One region of the Streptomyces sp. NPDC051677 genome, then DNA from elsewhere that is predicted to be linked to it. Evidence: riboswitches for the same ligand, from Rfam matches in the RefSeq annotation. Region 1 holds a riboswitch; each other region holds the start of a gene.
What was found. Region 1 has a riboswitch for cyclic di-AMP ahead of ACIBAF_RS33505 (transglycosylase SLT domain-containing protein). Riboswitches for the same ligand answer to the same signal wherever they lie in the genome.
Positions count from the first base shown of each region.

Region 1 (5,455 bases):
TCGGCGCCCTCCGGTACCTGCCCCAGAAGCGTCCCGACCGGCCGCCCACCCCGCCTGACCAGCACGAACACCGGGCCGTGCGTGACGGGCGGGCTGCCCGGGCCGGGTTTGAGCGCGCCTCCTTCGTCCAGTTCGAGCTCGGCGATCTGCACCGGCCGGATGTCGAGGAACCTCTCGATCTCCAGCCGCACGATCTCCTGCCGCACACCTCTCGCGCGGGACATGAACCCCCCTTGTCTCATGACCGCCCCTGACAATCCCCGCCTGCTCCCGACCATCCCCGACCGTCCCCAGCCGTCCCTGGCCAGTCCCGACCGTCCCCGGCCGCTCCGTCTCTCCCCCGGCCAGTCCCCGGCCGCTTCGTCCCTCCCCGGCCGCTCCGACCCTTCCCCGGCCAGTCATCGACCGCCTCCGCCGGCCCCTGGCCAGTCTCGGCCAGTCCCGACCGTCCCCGGCTGTCCCCGACCGCCTCCGACCGTTCCTCGTGTGATCGTCACGCTCGGCGCAGGCGGCCCGCGCTCTTCAGGGTGCGTGCGGCCGCCGCGGCGAGCCTCGGCCGGTTGCGCACGAAGTGGTGTGCGCGGCGCGACGGTTCACGGCTGAGCCAGTAGAGCGCGGCGCCCACCCCCGGACGCGTCCACGCCCCCTCGAACACGGGGATCTCGCCGGTCTTCAACGAGTCCTTGTACTCTGCCGCGCCCCGCCCCAGGTCGAGCAGGCCGATGCCCTCGGCGGCGGCCGACTCGGCCATCCGCAGATGCAGCACCAGGCCCGGCGAGTACTTCGCGAACTCCGGGTCGTACGACGGGAACCAGCAGGCCAGGACCGTCGACGAACGCAGGCCGAAGTGCGCGGCGAGCGGCCGATCACCGGCGTAGAGGACGGACAGCGTGCCGGCGCACTCCGGTGCGCGCGTCTCGGCGAGCACGTCCACCAGTCGGGTGATCCACTCCTGGGCGAACCGGTCCCGGCGGCCGGTCCTGCGGTACTGCGCGGACTTCCACGCCATGAGCGTGCGCAGCGCGGCCGGGTCGCGTTCGTCGAACACGAACCGCAGCTCCCCGACCTGACGACCGAGCCTGCGCTCCTTGGCGAGCGTCGTCTTCAGGAACTTCGGCGACTGGGCCCGCAGTACGGACTCGTAGGTCTCGTAACCCTTTTCTACGTCGATGACATAAGCGGCGTACTCCTCGGCCGCGTGCGGGACGAACAGCCCTTGTTCCGCCTCCAGGTTGTCGAAGGCGAAGCTCGACAGGGAGCACGCCCGCATCAGTTCTGCGGCGTTCAGGCCGAGACCCGGGGCCAGCACCGCGCCCTGCGCGTCCGAGACGCCGTACGCGAGGGCCTGACCCTGGCCGAACCGGCCCCGCTCATAGGGCAGGAAGCCGACCGGCTCACGCCCCTCGTACACGACCGCCACGCGCGCGCGTGGCCGCACGAGGCCCACGGCGTCGGTGAACTCCGGTTCCATGAAGGGGTTTCGCGGAAGCGTTGACGCGGCACGCAGCGCGCGCCACCGCTCCCTGTCCCCCTCGCCGAGGTCTTCCGGCCTCAGCACACGAATGCGCCCACTGCTCAACCTGACCCCCCGATCAAGTCCCCCCTGGACACCTGGACGGTACCGCTCCACCCGGGCGTCGCGGTAGGTAGCGTCCCATCTTGTTGCCAACCGGTACAGAGGCCTTTAACCGTCCGCTACCCGGCGATGCGCCAGAAAGCCGTTTCTTTGCGCCACTCCTCAACCAGTTCTGCACCAGTAGGCAAAGGGGAGTTGGCAGAACCGGACAGGACCTGGTCGTCGTTCGGCTCGTGTCGAACCAGGGGGGTACGGCATCCGTATTCTCTGATCATGGCCGCACCCACCGCATATGCCGAGCGCACCCCGTACTCCGCGTACTCCCTGATCGCCACCGACCTGGACGGAACGCTGCTGCGCGGCGACGACACGTTCTCCGACCGGTCCCTCGACGCGCTCGCGCGGGTGGCCGCCGCCGGCGCACGCCACCTGGTGGTCACCGGACGCCCCGCGCCCCGCGTGCGCCCCCTGCTCGACCGGCTGCACAGCAGGGGGCTCGCGGTGTGCGGACAGGGCGCGCAGTTGTACGACGCCGGCGCGGACCGTCTGCTGTGGTCGGTCACCCTGGACCGGGAGCTGGCCGAGACCGCGCTCGGCAAGATCGAGGCGGAGGTGGGGCAGCTGTACGCGGCCGTCGACCAGGACGGCGTGGACGGGCTGACGCTCATCGAGCCGGGCTACCGGATGCCGCACCCGACCCTGCCCGCCTTGCGCGTCGACCGACGCGACGACCTGTGGTGCGAGCCGATCAGCAAGGTGTTGCTGCGCCACCCCACCCTGTCCGACGACGAGTTGGCGGCGACGGCCCGCGCGGCGGTCGGCTCGCTCGCCACGGTCACCATGTCGGGGCCCGGCACGGTCGAGCTCCAGCCCTGCGGGATCACCAAGGCGACGGGCCTGGCCCTGGCCGCCGAACACCTGGGCCTGCGGCCCGAGGACACCGTCGCCTTCGGGGACATGCCCAACGACATCCCGATGTTCGACTGGGCCGCGCGCGGAGTCGCGATGGCCAACGCCCACCCCGAACTGAAGGCGATGGCCGACGAGGTGACGACGTCGAACGAGGACGACGGCGTGGCCGTCGTCCTCGAAAGACTGTTCCCGTAAGACCCGTAAGACCCGTAAGACCCGTAGGACCCGCAGACCTGTAGGACCTGTAGACCCCCAGGGCCCTATGGGGATCTGTCAGTACGCGCCGAACACGTTGTCGATCGAGCCGTACCGGGCGGCCGCGTAGTTGCAGGCCGCGGTGATGTTGGCGACCGGGTCGTAGGAGTCCCAGGAGGTGCCGGCGACATGGTAGGCGTTGAAGGTCGGGTCGATGACCTGGAGCAGGCCCTTGGACGGGATGCCCGCGGCCGCGTTGGAGTCCCAGAGGTTGATGGCGTAGGGGTTGCCGGAGGACTCACGGATGACGTTGCGGTAGATGCCGTTGTACGTCCCCGGGATCCCGTGCTGGGCCATGACCTGCAGGGAGGCACGGATCCAGCCGTCGAGGTTGTTGGCGTACCCGAGGCTGGTGGCGGTGACGACGGTCGGGGTCGCCGCGGAGGCGCCGGTCGCGCCGAGGAGTGGGAGGGCGAGCACGGCCGCGCCGGTGGCGGCGACGGTGAGCGTGCGGGCGAGACGGTTACGACGGGTGCGGCGCGGCTGAGCGGCAGCGGGCATGACGAATTTCCTCTCCGGCGCCTGCGAGGTGAGCTGTCGGGTTCGGGCGGGAGCTGCCCGGTCGCGTCCTGACGGGCGCGACTTCACCCCGAGCCGTACCGATATGTCTGAGACATCCGGACCGGCGACTTACCTGGTTCCCCCGCTCCTGCCGCGCGTTCTCGGTGGGTGTACGGGCGGCGGCAGGATTCGGCGTTCCGCCCGACAGGCCGGGAACGTATGCGAGAGCACATGTCCGGAACAAGTGGCAGATTCACAGATCACCCCTATTGACCTTGGTCTGTGACCTATGGGGTGCTTGATCCTTTGTGGGTGCAAAGCCTCAACTTGCTTGGAGGTGTGGAGGATCGGTGAATGGCGAGGCCAGGCGGGTCCAGCGGGGGGAGTGAGTCAAGTCACCAGCGTCCACAAGTGCGGCGAATCGGGCATTAACGCCAAGTCGGTAAAGGTGGGGAGGGGGTGGAGGTGGCAGCTGCGACGGTGATGGCGCCGTCGGATGGAAGTCATCACTTCCGGCTAACTCCATAAATATCTGCTCATATATTTTAATCAAGAACATATCGGGCGTGATCCGATACCACCTGGCCTGTAACCGTGGGGGCTATCGGTGATCGAAACGTGACCGGATACGCTGACTTGAGTGATGGCAGAGACCTATCGACAAACCGCGTAACCGCCACTAGACACCAGCAGACAGGAGACCCCTCGTGACCGTCGTCGGGCCGTTCGGGCTGAGCGTGCGGGACCAGGCTCTGGAAGCCGATGTCCAGGCCGGATTGGCGGCTGTCGAGGAAGGCTTGCTCGAAGCCACCAAGAGTGAGGTTCCGTTCATCACGGAGGCCGCCCAGCATCTCGTGCGGGCGGGCGGGAAGCGGTTCCGGCCGCTGCTCGTGGTGCTCGCGTCGCAGTTCGGGGACCCGTACGCGCCGGGCATCGTGCCGTCGGCCGTCGTCGTGGAGCTGACCCACCTGGCCACGCTGTACCACGACGACGTGATGGACGAGGCCGCCGTGCGCCGCGGGGTGCCCAGCGCGAACGCCCGCTGGGGGAACTCCGTCGCCGTCCTCACGGGTGACTTCCTCTTCGCGCGCGCCTCCCACATCCTGGCCGACCTCGGACCGGAGGCGGTGCGGGTGCAGGCGGAGGCGTTCGAGCGGCTGGTCACCGGGCAGATCCTGGAGACGGCCGGTCCGACCGACGGACGCGACCCGGTCGAGCACTACCTCGACGTGCTCGGCGGCAAGACGGGCTCGCTGGTGGCGGTGGCCTGCCGGTTCGGGGCGATGATGTCGGGCGCCGACGAGACCGTCGTCGACGTGCTGACGCAGTACGGCGAGCGGCTGGGCGTCGCCTTCCAGCTGGCCGACGACGTCCTGGACATCGCGTCCGACTCGCGGGAGTCGGGCAAGACGCCCGGGACGGATCTCCGCGAGGGCGTTCCCACGCTGCCCGTGCTGCGGCTGCGGGAGCGGGCGGCGCGGCTGTCGCTGCCCGAGGACATCGCCCTGTGCGAGCTGCTGGACTCCGACCTGAGCGACGACGCCCGGCTCGCCGAGGCCCTGGAGGCGCTCCGCGCGCACCCGGCGCTGGAGCAGGCCCGCCGGGACACCGTGCGGTACGCGAAGGACGCGCGGTCCGCGCTGGCGCCGCTGCGGGAGTGCGACGCGAAGGCGGCGCTGATGGAGCTCTGCGACGCAGTGGTCCACCGAGCCGGCTGACCCCCTCGGGCCCCGCACCCTCCTCCTCGCCCGCCTTCCCGTCCGGCCCCGCCACGCGCTCGGGGCCCGGCCCCTCCTCCTCGCCCGCCCGCCCTCCCGTCCGGCCCCGCCGCGCCCTCGGGCCCCGCCCCTCCTCCTCGCTTGCATTCCCCTCCGGTCCCGCACTCCCCGTCCGGTCCCGCGTCCTCCTGCGGTCCCGCACTGGCGGCGTCCCCCTCCCCAAAAAACCACGCAAGGCTCGCCAGCTATCTGGTCTTGATGATCACTTTTCCGAACGGGCTGGCCGACTCGTAGTACCGGTACGCAGCGGCCGCTTCCTCGAATGGGAACACTCGGTCGATGACTGGTCGGAGCCGATGCGTGGTGATGACGTCGTTCATGGCGATGAACTGGGCGCGGCTGCCGACGGCCAACGCCCGGACCGTAGCGGCGGCGCCGAACAGCAGACGGGGATCGACCGGTGCCCAGTTGCCGGAGACGGACCCGACGAAGG
Region 1 covers NZ_JBITCT010000036.1:19,191-24,645, reverse strand. Annotated here, with positions in the region: gene ACIBAF_RS33520 (glycosyltransferase) at 1-224, opposite strand, end outside; gene ACIBAF_RS33515 (GNAT family N-acetyltransferase) at 494-1,558, opposite strand; gene ACIBAF_RS33510 (HAD family hydrolase) at 1,850-2,683, shown strand; gene ACIBAF_RS33505 (transglycosylase SLT domain-containing protein) at 2,762-3,244, opposite strand; cyclic di-AMP (ydaO/yuaA leader) riboswitch at 3,248-3,449, opposite strand; gene ACIBAF_RS33500 (polyprenyl synthetase family protein) at 3,952-4,962, shown strand; gene ACIBAF_RS33495 (NAD(P)-dependent alcohol dehydrogenase) at 5,208-5,455, opposite strand, start outside.

Region 2 (5,455 bases), on a different contig from region 1:
AGACGACCGGGAACTCGAGGCCCTTGGCGGTGTGCAGGGTCATCAGGGTGATGACGCCCGAGCCGTCCTCCTGCTCGTCGGGGATCTGGTCGGAGTCGGCGACCAGGGCGACCCGCTCCAGGAAGTCGGAGAGCCCGGGCGGCGTCGCGCCCTCGCCCTCCCCCGCACCGGATTCCTGCTCGAACTCCAGGGCCACCGCGGCGAGTTCCTGGAGGTTCTCGATACGGGTCTCGTCCTGCGGGTCGGTGGAGGCCTGCAACTCGGCGAGGTAGCCGGTGCGTTCGAGCACCGCCTCCAGGACCGTCGCGGGCCCCGCGCCCGACTCGACGATCGTACGGAGCTCGTCCATCAGCGCGTTGAACCGCTTCACGGCGTTCGTCGACCGCGAGGCCATGCCGTAGGCCTCGTCGACGCGCTGCAGCGCCTGCGGGAAGCTGATCTTCTCGCGCTGGGACAGGGCGTCGATCATCGCCTCGGCGCGCTCGCCGATGCCGCGCTTGGGCACGTTGAGGATCCGGCGCAGCGGCACCGAGTCCTCCGGGTTGGCCAGCACACGCAGGTAGGCCAGGACGTCCCGGACCTCCTTGCGCTCGTAGAAGCGGACGCCGCCGACGACCTTGTAGGGCAGGCCGACCCGGATGAAGATCTCTTCGAAGACACGGGACTGGGCGTTGGTGCGGTAGAAGACGGCGACGTCACCGGCCTTCGCGTCGCCCGCGTCCGTCAGTCGGTCTATCTCGTCGGCGACGAACTGCGCCTCGTCGTGCTCGGTGTCGGCGACATAGCCGGTGATGCGCGCGCCGGCGCCCGCGTTGGTCCACAGGTTCTTGGGGCGGCGGGACTCGTTGCGCTCGATGACCGCGTTGGCGGCGGACAGGATCGTCTGCGTGGAGCGGTAGTTCTGCTCCAGCAGGATCGTCGTCGCGTCCGCGTAGTCCTCCTCGAACTGGAGGATGTTGCGGATCGTCGCGCCCCGGAAGGCGTAGATCGACTGGTCGGCGTCACCGACGACGCAGAGCTCGGCGGGCGGCACGTCGTACTCGTTCACCGGCACGTCGACGGGGTGCTCGGAGGTGCCGACCAGCTCCCTGACCAGGGCGTACTGGGCGTGGTTGGTGTCCTGGTACTCGTCGACGAGGACGTGGCGGAAGCGGCGGCGGTAGTGCTCGGCGACGTCCGGGAAGGCGCGCAGCAGGTTGACCGTCGTCATGATCAGGTCGTCGAAGTCGAGGGCGTTCGCCTCGCGCAGCCGCGACTGGTACATGGCGTAGGCCTGGGCGAGGGTCTTCTCGAAGCCGTCGGCGGCCTGGGCGGCGAAGTCCTCCTCGTCGATCAGCTCGTTCTTGAGGTTGCTGATCTTGGCGCTGAAGGACTTGGGCGGGTAGCGCTTGGGGTCGAGGTCCAGGTCACGGCAGACCAGGGCCATCAGGCGCTTGGAGTCGGCGGCGTCGTAGATCGAGAACGACGACGTGAAGCCGAGCTTCTTGCTCTCCCGGCGCAGGATGCGCACGCACGCGCTGTGGAACGTCATCACCCACATCGCGTTCGCGCGCGGGCCGACGAGCTGCTCGACGCGCTCCTTCATCTCGCCCGCGGCCTTGTTGGTGAAGGTGATCGCGAGGATCTGCCCCGGGTGGACGTTGCGCTCGGCCAGCAGGTGGGCGATGCGGTGGGTGAGCACGCGCGTCTTGCCGGAGCCGGCGCCGGCCACGATGAGCAGCGGGGTGCCGGCGTGGACGACCGCCGCGCGCTGGTTTTCGTTCAGCCCCTCCAGGAGCGCCGCCGCGTCCAGCGCCGGGCGCGGGGCGCCGTCGCGGTAGTAGGCGTCCCGGTCCGGGGGCACGTCGAACTTCCCGCCGAACAGATCGTCCGGAACCGACTCCGGTCCGTGATCGTCCTCGGGCGGCGGCGGGGGTTCGTCCTCGTGGGCGCGGGGGCCCTGGAGGTCCGCCAGGAAGCTGTCGTCAAAGAGGCTGCTCATCGCTCTCCGAGTCTAGGGGGCGCCACTGACAACCGGCCGCCCTCCCGGAAACATCCCCCACTCACCCTCCGGCAGACCGCCGTCACGATCCGCGACGGACATGGTCGAAGCACGAGACCACAGCCCGAGGTCACGAAGACGTATCGGGCATATCACCCATCAACCTTCACACGGGCCACACGAGTTGGCTACCGTGCCGGACAGGCCGTACGACCCGCACCGGCGAACCCCGCCGGGCCGCGCGGCCTCCGCCGAATCCGACGCGCCCGCTCGCGCCAGCCGGAGCCGGGGACCCACCGAAACCCTGGGGTGAATCGGCCCAACTCCCTCTCGGGGAGGCGGCCGTAGGGCAACCCTTCCGATGATCTACCCGCCCGAACCCGACAGCTAACCCGGTAGGCGGAGCACTGGAAGGAGTCGCCTCCCTTGGCGTCGCAGCACCGCAAGCCGCGCTCCGCGGGCCCGCGCGTGGCAGGCATCCGCACGCCCGCTCTCGCCACCGCCGCGCTCACGTCCGTGGCCCTGCTCTCCCAGACGGCGAACGCGACCCCGTCGGACGACGGCAAGCCCAGCCTGGAGGAGGTCGAGAAGAAGGTCGACGACCTCTATCGCCAGGCGGAGTCGGCCACCGAGAACTACAACGCCGCCAAGGAGAAGACGACCAAGCAGCGCAAGCGGGTCGACAACCTCCTGGACGACGTCGCGCAGCGCACCCAGAAGCTCAACGAGGCGCGGGAGGAGCTGGGTTCCTATGCCGCGGCCCAGTACCGCACCGGCGCCTCCGCCCCCGACACGGCGACCTTCCTGCTCGCGGACACCCCGCAGGACTACTTCGACCAGAACCAGCTGATGAGCCGGCTGACCGACCGCCAGAAGGGTGCGGTCGACGACTTCGTCACCGAGCAGTCGGCGACGATGCAGAAGCGCCGGGAGGCCACGGAGAGCCTCGCATCGCTCACCGACACGCAGAGCGACCTGAAGACCGCCAAGGCCACCGTCCAGAAGAAGCTCGGCGACGCGCGCGAGCTGCTGTCCCAGCTGACGGCCCAGGAGAAGGCCCGCCTCGCGGCGATCGAGACGCAGAAGCGGGAGGAGGCCGCCCGGCAGGCGGCGGAACTCGCCCGACAGCAGGCCGCGGACCAGGCCGCGGCGCAGCAGGAGAGCGGCGCGGGCTCGTCGAGCACGGAGACCGGGACCGGGACCGGGTCCACCTCCCCTGCGGACTCCTCGTACGCCACCAAGGCCGAGAAGGCGCTCGCCTTCGCCCGCGCGCAGATCGGCAAGCCGTACGTCTGGGGCGCCACGGGCCCCGACTCCTACGACTGCTCCGGCCTCACCCAGGCCGCCTGGAAGGCCGCCGGCGTCACCCTCCCGCGCACCACCTACGACCAGGTGAACGCCGGCACCACGGTCTCCCTCGCCGATGCCCAGCCCGGCGACCTGGTCTTCTTCTACGACGACGTCAGCCACGTCGGCGTCTACATAGGCAACGGCATGATGATCCACGCCCCGAAGCCGGGCGCCTACGTCCGCGAGGAGTCGATCTACTACGCCGGCGAGTCGATCATCCACAGCGTGGTACGCCCGGCTTGAGCACAGACGTGCGCGCGTAGGCGAGCCGCTTCCGGTGGGGCACGCGCGCGTGGCCTGCGTGGCGGACACGCGCGCGTGAGCGTCGCGGCGGGCGCACGCGCGCGTGGGGTTCGTTCGCGAAGGCGGAGGCGAAGGCGGAGTCGGGCAGTGGGCTTCGCCGCCGGCGGGGGCGAGGGCCGGCCACGCTGAGCGGCGGCGTGGCACGACCCGCGCCTGCACGGGCCCCCGGACACCCCGCGCCCCCGGACACCCCGCGCTCACGGCCTCCCCGCGCGCCCCTGCTCCGCGCCTGCACCCGCGCGTAATTCTGGCCGCCCGCGCGCGTGCCCCGCTCGTGGGGTGTGGCGTGCTCCTTAGCATCGGGCGCATGCCCGGCTCCTCGGCTCGTCCCTCGCCCGCGCCCTCTCCCGGCTCCGCTCTGCGCCTCTGGTGGGCGCGGCGGCCACCGGCGGCCGGGGCCGCGGTGCTGGCGACCGGGATCGTGTCGATCGGCCTGCACCTCACGGGATACGACGTCCTGTCCCGCGTCACCCTGGCGATGACGGGCGTGGCGTGGGCGGCGCTGGCGGCGGACTTCGTCGTCCGGCTGCTGCGGCAGCGCGAGCGGTGGCTGGCCGAGGCGGGCACGCCGGGTGCGCTGACCGCCGTGGCGGCGACGACCGTGCTCGGCACCGGCGTCTGCGCGCTCGGCCGGCGGACCCTGGCCGAGGCGCTGCTGGCGCTGGCCGCGGTGCTGTGGCCCGTGCTGCTCGTGACCGTCGTACGGCGGTGGCGGCGGGGCATGCCGGGGGCGGTGTTCCTGTGCTGCGTGGCCACGCAGGGACTCGCCGTGCTCGGAGCGGTCCTCGCCGAGGCGGAGTCCGCGGCCTGGCTCGCGCACACCGCGCTCGTGCTGTTCTGGCTCGGGATCGCGCTCTACTGCGGCGCCCTGGCCCTGTTCGACCTGCGTCAGGTGGCCAAGGGCCCCGGGGACCAGTGGATCGCGGGCGGCGCCCTCGCCATCTCGGCGCTCGCCGGGGCGAAACTCCTCGCGGCCGACGACGGGGGCCTGTACCTGTGGAACGGCGACGACACCGGCGTGCTGCGCACGGTGACCGTCACGCTGCTGGTGCTCGACCTGGCCTGGTGCGCACTCCTGCTCGTGGCCGAGGTGCGGTGGCCCCGGCCGCGCTACGACGTGCGCCGTTGGGCGACGGTGTTCCCGATCGGGATGACAGCAGCGGCGACCCTGTCCGTGGCCGCCGCCGTCGACGTCCCGGCGCTCAAGGGACCGGGGCAGGTGCTGCTGTGGGTGGCGGTGGCGGCGTGGCTGACCGTCGCCGCTCTGGCACTCGCCGCGGGCCGTGCCTCCGTCAGGTCCAGAGCACCGCGATGAAGACGTTCGCCACGGTCAGCAGTCCGACCAGGCCGAACAGGGGCTTCTCCACCTTCTCGTCGTCCCGCTTCACATAGACGAGGCCGAGGATCACGATCAGCAGCGCCAGCTTCACACCGATCTTGATGTTGTTGACGTGCTGGTCGTCTGCCTGGTTGAGGCCGACCAGGATCACGCCGGTGACCAGCATCGTCGCCGCGCCGTGCAGCATCGCGGGAACGAACCGTGCCGTGCCCTGGCCCATCGCCTTCATCTGTGTGAGAAAGCCGCCCAGGAGCGCGGCGATGCCGATGATGTGCAGACCGACGAAAAGATGGATGAGTACGTCCATGAAGCCGGATGCTAATCAGCCGCCTCCGAGCCGCCCGACACCGGCCCTCCCTACGGCATGTGCATATATGCGCTCCATAGCACCCGCCGGTCCGAAGATGTCCCGGAATCACCGCTTCGGTCAGCGCGCCGCGCGAACCCGACGCACCCGGCCCGGATTGTCGGACACATACGGT
Region 2 covers NZ_JBITCT010000014.1:177,492-182,946, reverse strand. Annotated here, with positions in the region: gene pcrA (DNA helicase PcrA) at 1-1,981, opposite strand, end outside; cyclic di-AMP (ydaO/yuaA leader) riboswitch at 2,221-2,400, shown strand; gene ACIBAF_RS19045 (NlpC/P60 family protein) at 2,408-3,574, shown strand; gene ACIBAF_RS19040 (tellurite resistance/C4-dicarboxylate transporter family protein) at 3,942-4,949, shown strand; gene ACIBAF_RS19035 (hypothetical protein) at 4,927-5,280, opposite strand.
Region 2: it holds a riboswitch for cyclic di-AMP, as region 1 does, so the genes downstream of both, ACIBAF_RS19045 (NlpC/P60 family protein) here and ACIBAF_RS33505 (transglycosylase SLT domain-containing protein) in region 1, are expected to answer to the same signal.

Region 3 (5,455 bases), on a different contig from region 1:
TCACTAGAATGTACCCCCATTCTAACGTCACGTACGTCCTGTACATTTCTTACAGATGCACACGCCAGAAGGAGGGGGTTTCCCATGACCCGACCGTCCGCCCGCCATGTCCTGCCCGAGTTCACCGAGCGTACGAGTTTCGGCAGCCGGACCATGGATCCGTACTCGAAGCTGCTGGAGGAGCGGATCGTCTTCCTGGGGACGCCGATCGACGACTTCTCGGCGAACAACGTGATGGCCCAGTTCATGTACCTGGAGCACAAGGACCCGGACCGGGACATCGCGCTGTACATCAACTCCCCCGGCGGCTCGTTCAGCGCGATGACGGCCCTGTACGACACGATCCGGTACGTCACCTGCGACGTGGAGACGACCTGTCTGGGCCAGGCCGGTTCGTCGGCGGCGGTGCTGCTCGCGGCGGGCACGCCGGGCAAGCGGTTCGCGCTGCCGGGCGCGCGGATGACGATCCGCCAGCCGTCCCTGCCCGAGCCCGTAGAAGGACAGGCCAGCGATCTCGCGATCCAGGCCGACGAACTGGCGCGCATCCGGGCCACCCTGGAGGGGATGCTCGTCCTGCACACCGGGCGCAGCCCGGAGCAGGTCAGCGCGGACATCGAGCGGGACAAGTTCCTCACCGCCCAGGAGGCCATGGAATACGGCCTGGTGGACGGCATCATCACCACCCGCAAGACCTCGGCCGGCGGCCAGGGCGGGAGGTGAGGGGCCGATGGTGCCCGAGTTGCCGCCGCTGCCCGCGCTGACGCGCGCCGAGGCCGAGTTGATCGACGGTTACCTCGACGTCGTCGACCTGCTCGGCCGTATCAACCCCGCCCACCACGGCGACACGTACCGCGGACTGCGTGCCGCCCAGGCGCTGGTGAGCAAGGCGGTCGCGCTGCGCGACGCGCTGACGCTGATGCACCAGCGGGGCGAGAACGAGCTGCACGCTCCGACACTCGCGCGGGCGCTGCGCGTCCTGGACGGGGAGCGCCGTGCGGCGCGCGTCACGGTGCCTCCGCTCTCCGACAGTTGACGCGAGGCGACCTGGGCCGGGCGGACCGCGCCCCGAGCGTGCCGTCCGGCGCGGAGTTGAAACGGACCAGACGAGGGACCCTCGTTCGGCGTAGCGTGCGCTGTCTTCCCGGGCCGGTAGAGGTTGCGCAAATGGGCGCTCTTCGGGCGGAATAAAGGGCTCCATGGCTGGTCCGGGGCCCTGTGGCCGCCTTGACACCTGATCGGCCATCAGGGTGTCCACCCGAACGGGTGAGTGGTGAGTAACCCCACAAATCCCCGGTTCCATTGGGATTTTCGGACATCCGTGAGCCAAGATCCCTGACTGACGACAAGCCCCCGCCACAAGAGGCGGGGCGGTCCGGGCGGACGCCGAGTCCTGCCGCCGCCCGGATGACCGGTCGACAGAAGTGCATCGGCAGGAGTGGAGGACCCAAGCACGACGGGTCGCCGGAACGGTCACGCCATGACCGGGCCGAGCAGCCCTTGGGGTGAAGCCGCGTCAGCGGCCGGGCAACTTCGCCAGCCCGAATCCGACAGGTCATCCTTCACAGGCGGCTGACGAAGGGTTGCGCATGACTGCGCTCAATCGTGTCCCGTCGCTCATGGTCCGGGCCGGTACGGCCTCGGCCTTCGCCATCGCCGCCGTCGGCGGCTCGGTCGTGGTCCCCGGGCTCGCCCCGGACGCCTCGGCTGCCACACCGGCGACGAAGGCGCTCCAGATCGCGGCCTCCAAGAAGGGCGCTCCGTACAAGTACGGGGCCACCGGGCCGAAGAGGTTCGACTGCTCCGGGCTCACGCTGTACTCGTACAAGAAGGCGGGCAAGACCCTGCCTCGGACGGCGGCCCAGCAGTACAACAAGACGAAGCACATCTCGGCGTCCAGCCGCAAGGCGGGCGACCTCGTGTTCTTCCACTCGGGTTCGAACGTGTACCACGTCGGGATCTACGCGGGTAACGGCAAGATCTGGCACTCGCCGAAGACCGGGGACGTGGTGAAACTGCAGAAGATCTGGACCAAGAGCGTCTGGTACGGGCGGGTCCGCTGAGCCATCGGGTCCACTGAGTCTCCCGGGGTGGCGCCGGCGTCCCTGACGCGCCGTCACCGCCCCGGGATCTCGCCCTCCGCCGGGGCAGTCAGGGCTCCGGCCACCGGCTCCGCCGCCGGGACGGTCCACGGGAGTTCGACGATGACGGTCTTGCCGCCCTCCCGGGTGGGCCGCACTCTGAGCTTGCCGCCGCACTCCGCGGTCAGCCAGCGAATGATCACCAAGCCTCGGCCGTTGTCCTGCTGGACGGCGGCCGGCAGCCGTTTCGGGAAGCGCGGGTGGCTGTCGGTGACACCGATGCGCAAGTGTTCGTCACGGTCCAGGACGAGGTCCACCGTGAAGGTGGGTGACTGCCCGAAGGTGTGCTGTACGGCGTTGGTGGCGAGTTCTGAGACGATCAGCCGGACGGTGTCGGCCGCCTCCGTGTCCCCCGGCAGACCCCACTCTTCGAGGGCGCCGGCCACGAAGCCGCGGGCCGTGGAGACCGAAGCGGGATCGCTCGGCAGAGTGACGGATGCTTCCAGGTGATCTGCCATGGCGACGTCGTCCCTTTCCCACGGGACCGAAGTCCGACACGGTGCGTGTGGTTCGAGTACGGTCCCGGACTGGTGCTTCTTCGCCAGACTGCCATTACCGCGCCGGTCACGGGTGGCGATCCACCAAGATATGCATATATCTGTCGCTCGATGCGGTGAACTCTGCGACGACAGAGCGTATTTGGACGGCCCGTAAGGACTAAGGAGGAGCCCATGCAACACGGTCCCGCGGTGCGCCGCCGGAAACTGGGCGCCGAACTGCGCACGCTGCGCACCCAGGCGGGCCTCACCAGTGGTGAGGCGGCCCGGCTCGTGGGCTGGCACCAGTCCAAGGTGAGCCGTATCGAGACCGGCACCAGTGGGTCAAAACCGGCCGATGTGCGGTTACTCCTCGACGTCTACGGCGTAGTCGATCCACAGCTGCGGGAGCTGATGCTGGCGCTGGCGGGCGCCGAGGGCAGCGGCGGTCGGGACCACTGGTGGCACGCCTACCGCGGGGTGCTGCCGCCCACCTACCGTGACTTCATCAGTCTGGAGTCCCAGGCGAGCGCGATGCGCACGCTGGAGACGAGTGTGGTACCGGGGCTGCTGCAGACGCCCGAGTACGCGCGCGCGGTGACCAGGGCCGCAGTGGAGGGCGCCGACGAGGAGCGGCTCGACACCCTGGTGGAGGTGCGGCTGGCCCGCCAGGACGTGCTGCGCGCGCAGCCGCCGCTGGAGCTGAACGCGGTGCTGGACGAGGCGGTGCTGCGGCGGGAGGTGGGCGGGCCCGAGGTGATGGCACATCAGCTCGGTCGGCTGGCGGAGGCGGCCCGGCTGCCGCAAGTGAGACTTCAGGTCCTGCCGTTCGCCGCCGGGGCGCATATCGGCCTAACCGGCCCTTTCGTTATCTTCTCATTTTCGCGCACTTCTGATCTGGATGTGGTTGTTCTCGACCACTTGACGAGTAGCCTCTATCTCGAACGGAAAGAAGACCTCCAGGCCTACACCGAGGCCTTCAACGCCCTTCGGGCGCACGCCCTTTCGCCCGGGGACTCATCGGATTACATCGCCGCGATAGCCGACGGCGCGTAAGGAGGCACCATGTCCGCACTACCGCGGAACGTACCTTCCAGTACCGATCCCGATCATCTCCCGCAGGTGCGGTGGCTGCGCAGCAGCTACAGCACGGGAGCGAACAACTGTGTGGAGACCGCCCGGCCGGCCCTCGGCCCCTGGGCCGGCCTGCTCGCCGTACGCGACTCCAAGGACCCGGCCGGCCCCGCCCTGCTCTTCTCCCCCGAGAGCTGGACGGGTTTCACGGCCGCGTTCCGCTGAGCGCACCGCAGCACAACGCACCGCAGTAGTCGGCAAGCGGTGCTCAGCGGCGACCCACGGCCGTGTCACGCCGACTCATGGTCGTGTCTCGTCGATCACCCGTACAGCGCGTTCCAGCTCGGCCCCGGAGAGGTCCGCACGGGCGGTCAGCCTCAGGCGTGAGACGCCGTCGGGCACGGAGGGAGGACGGAAGCAGCCCACGGCCAGGCCTGCCGACCGGCAGTCCGCCGCCCACCGCACGGCCTTCTCCGGGGACGGAGCACGCACGGAGACGACCGCGGCGTCCGGACGCACCGCCTCCAGACCCGCGGCCGTCAGCCGCGAGTACAGCTCGCCCGCCACCGCACGCGCGCGTGCCGCCCGCTGCGGCTCGCCGCGCAGCAGCCTGAGGGCGGCCAGCGCCGCGCCCGCCGCCGCCGGAGCCAGGCCGGTGTCGAAGATGAACGTCCGAGCCGCGTTGACCAGGTGGTCGATCACGCGCGCGGGGCCCAGCACCGCTCCGCCCTGACTGCCGAGCGACTTCGACAGCGTGACCGTGACGACGACGTCGTCGGCGCCCGCGAGACCCGCCGCGTACGGAGCGCCCCGGCCGCCGTCCCCGAGCACGCCGAGCCCGTGGGCGTCGTCGACCACCAGTCCGGCGCCGTGCTCCCGGCAGGCGGCCGCGAGGGCAGCGAGCGGGGCCGCGTCGCCGTCGACGGAGAAGACCGTGTCGGAGACGGCCACGGCCGGGCCCGCGTGGGTGCCGAGCGCCTTGCGCACGGCGTCCGGGTCGGCGTGTCCGACGACCTGGGTGGCGCCGCGGGCCAGTCGGCAGCCGTCGATGAGCGAGGCGTGGTTGCCCGCGTCGGAGACGATCAGCGAGCCGTGCGGGGCCAGCGCGGTGACCGCGGCGAGGTTCGCCGCGTACCCGGAGGAGAACACGAGGGCCGCCTCGAACCCGCAGTGTTCCGCGAGCTCCCGCTCCAGCTCGCCGTGCAGCTCGGTGGTGCCGGTGACCAGTCGGGAACCGGTCGCGCCGCCGCCCCAGGTCCTGGCGGCCTCCGCGGCCCCCGCCACGACCCGGGGATGCCGGGCCAGGCCCAGGTAGTCGTTGCTTGCGAGGTCGAGGAGCGGCGAGTCGGCCGGGCGGGGCCGCAGCGTCCGCACGAGTCCGGCGCGGCGGCGCAGCTCCGCCTGCTCGTCGATCCAGCCGAACGCCATGGGTCCTCCGGGGCTTTTGTAGGTAGCGGACAGACACTAGCGGCAGCGATCGCTACCCACGGTGTGGCAATACCCACACGTCGAAGCGGGTGTGTTGTGCGATCCCTACCTTGGCCCGAAGCGGGTGCGTAGGACAGGATCGGCTCTCATGGACCTGCTGAACACGCTGGTGGACAAGGGGCTTCGGCGCGAGCTGCCGACCCGCGAGGAAGCTCTGGCCGTCCTCGCCACTTCCGACGACGACGTGCTGGACGTGGTGGCCGCGGCCGGAAGGGTGCGCCGGCACTGGTTCGGGCGACGGGTGAAACTCAACTACCTCGTCAACCTCAAGTCGGGGCT
Region 3 covers NZ_JBITCT010000007.1:141,063-146,517, forward strand. Annotated here, with positions in the region: gene ACIBAF_RS10570 (ATP-dependent Clp protease proteolytic subunit) at 85-720, shown strand; gene ACIBAF_RS10575 (hypothetical protein) at 728-1,033, shown strand; cyclic di-AMP (ydaO/yuaA leader) riboswitch at 1,404-1,583, shown strand; gene ACIBAF_RS10580 (C40 family peptidase) at 1,587-2,060, shown strand; gene ACIBAF_RS10585 (ATP-binding protein) at 2,114-2,596, opposite strand; gene ACIBAF_RS10590 (helix-turn-helix domain-containing protein) at 2,810-3,670, shown strand; gene ACIBAF_RS10595 (DUF397 domain-containing protein) at 3,680-3,913, shown strand; gene ACIBAF_RS10600 (8-amino-7-oxononanoate synthase) at 3,989-5,116, opposite strand; gene bioB (biotin synthase BioB) at 5,265-5,455, shown strand, end outside.
Region 3: it holds a riboswitch for cyclic di-AMP, as region 1 does, so the genes downstream of both, ACIBAF_RS10580 (C40 family peptidase) here and ACIBAF_RS33505 (transglycosylase SLT domain-containing protein) in region 1, are expected to answer to the same signal.

Region 4 (5,455 bases), on a different contig from region 1:
TCATCCTTCTCTTCGCCGGTTTCGAGACCACCGTCAACCTGATCGGCAACGGGCTCCACGCGCTGCTGTCCCACCCGGAGCAGCGGGTGCGGTTGCAGGCGTCCCTCGCGGCCGGGCAGCGGGACCTGCTGGAGACCGGTGTGGAGGAACTCCTGCGCTTCGACGGACCCGTCGAACTCGCCACCTGGCGGTTCGCGACCGAGCCGCTCAGCATCGGCGGGCAGGACATCGCGCCCGGCGACCCCGTCCTCGTCGTCCTGGCGGCCGCCGACCGCGACCCGGCCCGCTTCACGGACCCCGACACGCTCGACCTCTCCCGCCGTGACAACCAGCACCTCGGCTACGGCCACGGCATCCACTACTGTCTGGGCGCCCCGCTGGCCCGGCTGGAGGGCCAGACCGCGCTGGCCACGCTGCTGACCCGGCTGCCCGACCTTCGACTGGCCGTGGATCCGGCCGACTTGAGGTGGCGCGGCGGGCTCATCATGCGGGGCCTGCGGACCCTGCCGGTGCAGTTCACTCCTGCGCACTCCGAGCGCACTTCTGACCACTCGTCAGCCGGAGTGTGACCATTCGGAGAAGCGAAGGTGACCGTCCCTCACCTCTGTGATCTTCACGTGATCTGCGCGGCATTAACTTGTGACAAGTGATCGTCTGCCGATACGTTCATGCGTCAGCGCGACGCGTCAGTCTCACCCGTCTCACCCGCCGCGCCGGTACTGCTGTCCAGAGAAAGGCCCCTCGCATGCTCTCCGGGAACGGTCGACACCGTCGCCCCCGCCAGGCCCCGGCGCTCCTCGTCGCGGCCGGAGTGACGGGCTCCGCCATCGCCATCCCGCTGCTCGCCGCCTCGGGCGCGAGCGCCGCCGACGGCACGGTGTGGGACAAGGTGGCGCAGTGCGAGACCGGCGGCTCGTGGAGCGCCGTCGACAAGGGCGAAGGCGAGTACGGCGGCCTGAGCCTCACCCAGAAGCAGTGGGAGACGTACGGCGGGCTCGACTACGCGACGCGCCCCGACCTGGCCAGCCGCAACCAGCAGATCGCCGTGGCGCAGAAACTGCTCGCGGCCGAGAACATCGGCGCCTGGGGCACCTGCGGGCTGACCTCCGGGCTCACCCAGGCGAACGGCGCGCAGAGCGTGGACACCGGCCTGGCGGACGACTCGTCCGACTCATCTGCTTCCTCCGGATTGTCCGACCTGTCCAGGGGGTTGTCGGGATCCTCCGGGTCGTCCGGCTCCTCGGGCTCCTCGGGCTCCTCGAACTCTTCGGGCAGCGGCGACGGTTCGGGCAAATCCTCCGGGTCGTCCGACTCGTCCGGTGATTCATCGAGTTCGCCCTCTGCGTCACCTTCGTCCCCTTCGCCCTCCTCGCCTTCCCCTTCCGCGGACGCAGGCAAGTCCGAAGGCTCCGGCGGCCAGGGCGACGCGCAGGCGACCGGCGGCTCGCCCACAGGAACCCCGAAAGCGGACGACCCGGACAAGTCGGTCCAGGATGCGGGCTCTTGGAGCCTCGTCGACACCGGCTCCCTCGGCTCGGGCCGGCATCGCGGCGCCACCGCAGACGAGAACACGACCAAGAGCGCCGACGACGCCGTCGGCGGCGCCACGACCGCCTCCGCCGGCCGGCATGCCGCGGCCACCTACGTCGTCCAGGAGGGCGACTCGCTCGCCTCCATCGCCGACTCCCTTGGCCTCGACGGCGGATGGCGCGCCCTCTACGCCGAGAACAAGGACCTCATCGGCGCCGACCCGAGCGACATCGCCCCCGGTCAGACCCTTGACACAGGGGTTGAATAGGGCGCAAAACCCAAGAAAAACAGCGGGAGTTCACGTCACATTTCGCGCCGAATGTCCGGTTTGGTGAAAGTGTGGGATGAGTCTCAGAAGCCCTGATCGTCTTTGAAATTCCGCGGATCGCGTGTCTACGGTCGTCCCGCTCGGCAACCCGAGCCCCGGCCGTCGCAACGCCGAATCCTGCCAGTGGCAGCCCGGGAACAGTCGTCGCGTCAAGCGCCGTAGGCAGGAGCGGGGGACCCAAGGTAAGCGCCGCACCGGGCAGTTGACCGGAGCGGCTTGGGGTGAAGTCGCGCATCGCGAAAGCGAGAGCGCGGCCGGGCAACTCAACCGGCCCGAACCCGACAGCTCACCTCGCAGGCGTCGGTGAGGGGATCCACCATGCTGTTTTCCGGTAAGGGCAAGCACCGCCGTCCGTCCAAGGCCACCCGCGTCGCCGCGCTGGCCGGCGTCACCGGTGTCGCCATCGCCGCCCCGCTGATGGCGGCCGGCAACGCCTCCGCCGCCACCGCCTCCGAGTGGGACGCGGTCGCCCAGTGCGAGTCCGGCGGCAACTGGTCCATCAACACCGGTAACGGCTACTACGGCGGCCTGCAGTTCTCCGCCTCCACCTGGGCCGCGTACGGCGGCACGCAGTACGCCGCGCAGGCCAACCAGGCCTCCAAGTCGCAGCAGATAGCCGTCGCCGAGAAGGTCCTCGCCTCCCAGGGCAAGGGCGCCTGGCCGGTCTGCGGCACGGGCCTGTCCGGCGCCGCCTACAACGGCAGCAGCTCCTCCGGCTCGTCGAGCAGCTCCAGCAGCTCCAGCAGCTCGGACAGCAGCGCCAGCACCCGCTCGACCGAGAAGCAGAGCACCTCCCGCTCCACCGACCGCCCGGCCGCCTCCAAGACGGTCACCACGCCGACCGGCAAGAAGGTCAAGAAGGGCGACGGCGAGTACAAGGTCGTCAAGGGCGACACCCTCAGCTCCATCGCCGAGAAGCACAAGGTCAAGGGCGGCTGGCAGAAGCTGTTCCAGCTGAACAAGGACATCGTCGAGGACGCCGACCTCATCTACCCGGGTCAGCAGCTGCACCTGAAGTGAGCCCCGGCTCCCCAGGGCAGGCTCAGAGAAGCCACAGCGCCCTCACACCCGAGGTCGGCACACTGAAGACCTCGTGAGGGTCACCCCCGTCCCCACGGGCTCCCCGCTCCGGTGCGTGTTCCCCCGTACGCACCGGGGCGGGGTTTCTCTATGCCCACTCTCCCCGCTCGCTCGCCCCCTCGCTCTCCCCGCTCGCTCTTCTTGCGCGCTCTCTTTGCCTGTTTGTCACCCGCTCTTTGTTCCGAGCGGGAACAATGTGTACCGTCAGTTCGTCCACAGGGCGGTCGGTCGGCTGCCGACGCCCCTCGGGCGGTTAGGCTCTAGTCGCAAGGCCCACGGGCCCCGCACTCTCAGCGTCACATCCCAAGAAGGAGATGCTCGTGCCGTCCATCGACGTCGTCGTAGCCCGGGAAATCCTCGACTCGCGAGGGAACCCCACCGTCGAGGTCGAGGTCGGCCTCGACGACGGCAGCACGGGTCGTGCCGCCGTCCCGTCCGGCGCCTCCACCGGCGCCTTCGAGGCCATCGAGCTGCGCGACGGTGACCCGAACCGCTACCACGGCAAGGGTGTCGAGAAGGCCGTCCTCGCCGTCATCGAGCAGATCGGTCCGGAGCTCGTCGGCTACGACGCCACCGAGCAGCGCCTGATCGACCAGGCCATGTTCGACCTGGACGCCACCGACAACAAGGGCTCGCTCGGCGCCAACGCCATCCTCGGCGTCTCCCTCGCCGTCGCCCACGCCGCCTCCGAGGCCAGCGACCTCCCGCTCTTCCGCTACCTGGGCGGCCCGAACGCGCACCTGCTGCCCGTTCCGATGATGAACATCCTGAACGGCGGCTCGCACGCCGACTCCAACGTGGACATCCAGGAGTTCATGATCGCCCCGATCGGCGCGGAGTCCTTCTCCGAGGCCCTGCGCTGGGGCACCGAGGTCTACCACACCCTCAAGAAGGTGCTGAAGGCCAAGGGCCTGTCCACCGGCCTCGGCGACGAGGGCGGCTTCGCCCCGAACCTCGGCTCCAACCGCGAGGCCCTCGACCTCATCCTCGAGGCCGTCAAGGAAGCCGGTTACGCGCCGGGCGAGCAGATCGCGCTCGCGCTCGACGTCGCCGCGTCCGAGTTCTACAAGGACGGCAAGTACCAGTTCGAGGGCAAGGAGCGCTCCGCCGCCGAGATGACGGAGTACTACGAGGAGCTCGTGGCGGCCTACCCGCTCGTCTCCATCGAGGACCCGCTGTTCGAGGACGACTGGGCCGGCTGGAAGGTCATCACCGACAAGCTCGGCGACAAGGTCCAGCTCGTCGGCGACGACCTGTTCGTCACCAACCCCGAGCGTCTCGCCCGCGGCATCGAGGAGGGCACCGCCAACGCCCTGCTCGTCAAGGTGAACCAGATCGGCTCGCTCACCGAGACGCTGGACGCGGTCGAGCTGGCCCAGCGCAGCGGCTTCAAGTGCATGATGTCGCACCGCTCCGGCGAGACCGAGGACGTCACCATCGCCGACCTCGCCGTCGCCACCAACTGCGGCCAGATCAAGACCGGCGCCCCGGCCCGCTCCGAGCGCGTCGCCAAGTACAACCAGCTGCTGCGCATCGAGGAGATCCTCGACGACGCCGCGGTGTACGCGGGCCGCTCGGCCTTCCCCCGGTTTCGCTCTGCGAACCAGTAGGCACAGCAAGGGCTGACCCTTACGGGGTTAAGCCTTAGCCAGTCGTACGTACGTCCCCGTACTCGGTCCCGTACCGTGTGCGGGGACGTACGCACGTGGGAGACGGGAGGCGGGGGAACATGGCCGTGAAGGACCGGGACCGGTTCTCCACCGCGACGAGGATCAAGCTGCTCGGGGAGCAGACCGCGGCCCGGGTCTACCGCTCCCAGACCAAACGCCAGGCCCGCCGCTCCCGCCTCACCGGCCGCGCCGCGCTGCTCGCCCTCGTCCTGTGCACGCTGATCGTCGCCCTGGCCTACCCCATGCGCCAGTACGTCTCCCAGCGCGCCGAGATCGCCGACCTGGAGCGGGAGAAGCAGCAGGCCAGCGAACGCGTCGAGCAGCTGCGCGACCTCAAGGCGCGCTGGCAGGACGACTCCTACGCCGAGCAGCAGATCCGGCAGCGGCTGCACTATGTGCTGCCGGGGGAGACCGGCTACGTCGTGATCGACCCGGACGCGGCCAAGCAGTCCCGCGCCGACCTCGGGGCGACCGACCGCCCCTGGTACACGAACGTCTGGGACGGCGTTGACAAGTCGGACGCCTCCCACCGCTGAACTGACAGAGAGACAATCCCGGAAGCATGGAAACGCCCCCGCCGACCACCCCGCGCACCGAGCCCACCGACGCGGACGTCGAGGCCTTCAAGCAGCAGCTCGGACGCCCGCCGCGCGGCCTGCGCGCGATCGCGCACCGCTGCCCGTGCGGTCAGCCGGACGTCGTCGAGACGGCCCCCCGCCTGCCCGACGGCACGCCCTTCCCGACGCTGTACTACCTGACGTGCCCGAAGGCCAACTCGGCGATCGGCACGCTTGAGGCGAACGGCGTGATGAAGGAGATGACGGAGCGGCTGCAGGCCGACCCGGAA
Region 4 covers NZ_JBITCT010000013.1:56,499-61,953, reverse strand. Annotated here, with positions in the region: gene ACIBAF_RS17445 (cytochrome P450) at 1-569, shown strand, start outside; gene ACIBAF_RS17440 (transglycosylase family protein) at 746-1,798, shown strand; cyclic di-AMP (ydaO/yuaA leader) riboswitch at 2,003-2,173, shown strand; gene ACIBAF_RS17435 (transglycosylase family protein) at 2,177-2,878, shown strand; gene eno (phosphopyruvate hydratase) at 3,253-4,548, shown strand; gene ACIBAF_RS17425 (septum formation initiator family protein) at 4,668-5,144, shown strand; gene ACIBAF_RS17420 (DUF501 domain-containing protein) at 5,171-5,455, shown strand, end outside.
Region 4: it holds a riboswitch for cyclic di-AMP, as region 1 does, so the genes downstream of both, ACIBAF_RS17435 (transglycosylase family protein) here and ACIBAF_RS33505 (transglycosylase SLT domain-containing protein) in region 1, are expected to answer to the same signal.